One region of the Enterobacter sp. B79-1 genome, then DNA from elsewhere that is predicted to be linked to it. Evidence: predicted binding sites of a transcription regulator. Region 1 holds the regulator's gene; the other holds the start of a gene.
The links. Region 1 encodes sigma-54, which starts transcription at its own class of promoters, with help from an activator protein. Its sites were predicted from a motif close to GTTGGCACANNTTTCGCTNT; they were not measured.

Region 1 (2,206 bases):
ACATCATCATTGATGACGAAGACATTAGCCTGCTGCCGCTGCACGCGCGCGCGCGCCGTGGTATCGGCTACCTGCCGCAGGAAGCCTCAATCTTTCGTCGTTTGAGCGTCTACGACAACCTGATGGCCGTGCTGCAGATCCGTGACGACCTGACCAGCGAGCAGCGCACCGACCGCGCCAACGAGCTGATGGAAGAGTTTCATATCGAACATCTTCGCGACAGTCTTGGTCAGGCGTTGTCCGGGGGTGAGCGTCGTCGTGTCGAGATTGCCCGTGCGCTGGCCGCCAACCCGAAATTCATCCTGCTGGATGAACCCTTCGCGGGCGTTGACCCGATCTCCGTTATTGATATCAAACGCATTATCGAACACCTGCGCGACAGCGGGCTTGGCGTGCTGATCACCGACCACAACGTCCGTGAAACGCTGGCCGTCTGTGAACGCGCCTACATAGTGAGCCAGGGCCATCTGATTGCCCACGGTACACCGCAGCAAATCCTCGAAGATGAGCATGTTAAGCGCGTGTACCTTGGGGAAGACTTCAGACTCTGATAGGGTAGAGGTAACGTAACGCCGAACCGGAGAAAAATGCTCTGAACATGAAGCAAGGTTTGCAATTAAGGCTCAGCCAACAACTGGCGATGACGCCGCAGCTACAGCAGGCGATTCGTCTGTTGCAGCTGTCCACGTTAGAACTCCAGCAGGAGCTCCAGCAGGCGCTGGACAGTAATCCGTTGCTGGAGCAAACCGATCTTCATGACGAGGTAGAAACCCAGCAAACGCAGGACACTGAAACGCTCGACACCGCTGATGCGCTCGAACAAAAAGAGATGCCGGACGAGCTGCCGCTGGACGCCAGCTGGGATGAAATCTACACCGCCGGAACACCTTCCGGCACGCGTGCAGACTACCAGGACGACGAGCTACCGGTTTATCAGGGTGAAACCACCCAGTCACTACAGGATTACCTGATGTGGCAAGTGGAGTTGACCCCCTTCTCTGATACCGACCGCGCCATTGCGACCTCGATTGTCGATGCCGTTGACGATACGGGTTATTTAACCGTAACCCTGGACGATATCCTGGAAAGTATCGGCGACGACGAGATCGAACTCGAAGAGATCGAAGCGGTTCTGAAGCGCATTCAGCGTTTCGACCCGGTCGGTGTGGCCGCGAAAGATCTCCGCGATTGCCTGCTGATCCAACTGTCGCAGTTCGCCAAAGAGACGCCGTGGATTGAAGAAGCCCGCTTAATCATCAGCGATCATCTGGATCTGTTGGCTAACCACGATTTCCGCTCCCTGATGCGCGTCACGCGCCTGAAGGAAGAGGTGCTGAAAGAGGCGGTGAATCTGATCCAGTCTCTCGATCCGCGTCCCGGCCAGTCGATCCAGACCAGCGAACCGGAATATGTCATTCCGGATGTGTTAGTCAGAAAACACAACGGTCGCTGGGTGGTCGAGCTGAACTCAGACAGCATTCCTCGCCTGCAAATCAACCAGCAGTATGCCTCCATGTGCACCAGCGCGCGCAATGACTCCGATAATCAATATATTCGTAGCAATTTGCAGGAAGCACGCTGGCTGATTAAAAGTCTGGAGAGTCGAAATGACACGCTGCTGCGCGTGAGCCGCTGTATTGTTGAACAACAGCAGGCTTTTTTTGAGCAGGGCGAAGAGTTTATGAAACCGATGGTACTGGCGGACATCGCCCAGGCCGTCGAGATGCATGAATCAACCATTTCTCGCGTGACCACGCAGAAGTATCTGCACAGTCCACGCGGTATTTTTGAGCTTAAGTATTTCTTCTCCAGCCATGTGAATACCGAAGGCGGCGGCGAAGCCTCGTCAACGGCCATTCGCGCACTGGTGAAGAAGTTGATCGCCGCGGAGAACCCCGCGAAGCCACTGAGTGACAGTAAGTTAACCACCATGCTGTCCGACCAGGGTATTATGGTGGCACGTCGTACTGTTGCGAAGTATCGAGAGTCTTTATCCATTCCGCCGTCCAACCAGCGTAAACAACTGGTTTGACACAACCGATAAGGAAGACACTATGCAGCTCAACATCACAGGACACAACGTCGAGATTACTGAGGCTTTACGCGAGTTTCTGAACACGAAGTTCGCGAAGCTCGAACAGTATTTCGAAAGGATCAATCAGGTCTATATTGTGTTGAAAGTGGAGAAAGTGACTCATATCTCGGA
Region 2 (2,206 bases), on a different contig from region 1:
GTTGTGCACCAGCTCTTTGTTCAGGCGGTCAAGGATCTGACGAGAGGTAACGAACTTACCTTCTTTACCACAGAACGGAGAGGTGTTGACGTTGAAGAACATGGATACGGTTGGTTCATCAACGGACAGGGCTGGCAGCGCTTCGACTTTCTGCGGATCGCAGATGGTGTCGGAGATGTTCAGTTCACCCAGACCGGTGATGGCGATGATGTCGCCCGCTTCAGCGATGTCGCTCTCGATACGCTCAAGACCCAGGTGAGTCAGTACTTTACCCACTTTACCGTTACGGGTTTTGCCTTCGCTATCGATGATAGTGACCTGCTGGTTAGGCTTAACTTTACCGCGCTTGATACGACCAATGCCGATTACGCCAACGTAGTTGTTGTAGTCGAGCTGAGAGATCTGCATCTGCAGGGTGCCGTCGAGATCAACGTTTGGTGCAGGAACACGGTCAACAATCGCCTGGTACAGCGGGGTCATGTCTTCGGCCATGTCTTCGTGGTCCAGACCTGCAATACCGTTCAGCGCAGAAGCGTAAACGATAGGGAAGTCCAGCTGCTCGTCGGTCGCGTCGAGGTTAACAAACAGGTCGAAGACCTGATCAACAACCCAGTCAGGACGCGCGCCAGGACGGTCAACTTTGTTGATAACAACAATTGGCTTCAGACCATGAGCAAACGCTTTTTTGGTCACGAAGCGCGTCTGGGGCATTGGGCCATCCATTGCGTCAACGACCAGCAGAACGGAGTCTACCATGGACATTACACGTTCAACTTCACCACCGAAGTCGGCGTGCCCTGGGGTATCAACGATGTTGATACGGTAGTCATTCCATTTGATAGCGGTGTTTTTGGCGAGGATGGTAATCCCACGCTCTTTCTCCAAATCGTTGGAGTCCATCACGCGTTCTTGAGTTTCGGCACGAGCATCAAATGTACCGGACTGCTGCAGCAGCTTATCAACCAGGGTAGTTTTACCATGGTCGACGTGCGCGATGATGGCGATGTTACGCAATTTTTCGATCACAACTTTGCCTCAGGCATTTAGAAATAGCGCGTTATTGTACACGGATTAATCGCACTACAAAACAGGATCACAAACATCCCCCGCAAACAAGTATTGCAGAGATGCTTTGTGATCGCTTTCACGGAGCGGTAAAAGGGCACTTTAACGTAAATTGCACCAATATGGTGCTCAATGTTCACATTGAAGCACTATACTGGTGCAACAAATCCATTGTGGTGCAGCCCTTTTGCACTATGGTGCGCATGATAACGCCTTTTTGGGGTGTTTTAAAAGTTGGCACAGATTTCGCTTTATAAAAATACGGCAAAAAGATGGCATCACAGCCACCTTGATAGAAGTTGAAGACCTCGTTACCACGACGACAATGACCAATCTGGAGAGTTAAGTATGTCCGCTGAACACGTTTTGACGATGCTGAACGAACATGAAGTGAAGTTTGTTGATCTGCGCTTCACCGATACCAAAGGTAAAGAACAGCACGTCACAATCCCTGCTCATCAGGTGAACGCCGAATTCTTTGAAGAAGGCAAAATGTTTGACGGCTCCTCCATTGGTGGCTGGAAAGGCATTAACGAATCCGACATGGTTCTGATGCCAGACGCAACCACTGCGCTCATTGACCCGTTCTTCGAAGAGCCAACCCTTATCATCCGTTGCGATATCCTCGAGCCAGGCACGTTGCAGGGCTACGATCGTGACCCACGCTCCATCGCGAAACGCGCTGAAGAGTACCTGCGTTCTACCGGCATCGCAGACACCGTTCTGTTCGGGCCAGAGCCAGAGTTCTTCCTGTTTGACGACATCCGCTTCGGCGCGTCAATTTCAGGTTCCCACGTGGCTATCGATGACATCGAAGGCGCATGGAACTCTTCCACCAAATACGAAGGTGGTAACAAAGGTCACCGTCCTGGCGTGAAAGGCGGTTACTTCCCGGTTCCTCCGGTCGATTCTTCACAGGACATCCGTTCTACCATGTGTCTGATCATGGAAGAGATGGGCCTGGTTGTGGAAGCGCATCACCACGAAGTGGCGACCGCTGGCCAGAACGAAATCGCTACCCGCTTCAACACCATGACCAAAAAAGCGGATGAGATTCAGATCTACAAATACGTTGTGCACAACGTTGCGCACCGTTTCGGTAAAACCGCGACCTTCATGCCAAAACCAATGTTTGGCGACA

Region 2: a site for sigma-54 is predicted at 1,299-1,318, ahead of glnA (glutamate--ammonia ligase). Genes of this name have one in related genera too.

What each region holds. Positions count from the first base shown of each region.
Region 1 covers NZ_JBYAZJ010000004.1:307,321-309,526, forward strand. The annotation lists gene lptB (LPS export ABC transporter ATP-binding protein) at 1-551, shown strand, start outside; gene rpoN (RNA polymerase factor sigma-54) at 599-2,032, shown strand; gene hpf (ribosome hibernation promoting factor) at 2,055-2,206, shown strand, end outside.
Region 2 covers NZ_JBYAZJ010000010.1:14,431-16,636, reverse strand. The annotation lists gene typA (ribosome-dependent GTPase TypA) at 1-1,026, opposite strand, end outside; gene glnA (glutamate--ammonia ligase) at 1,414-2,206, shown strand, end outside.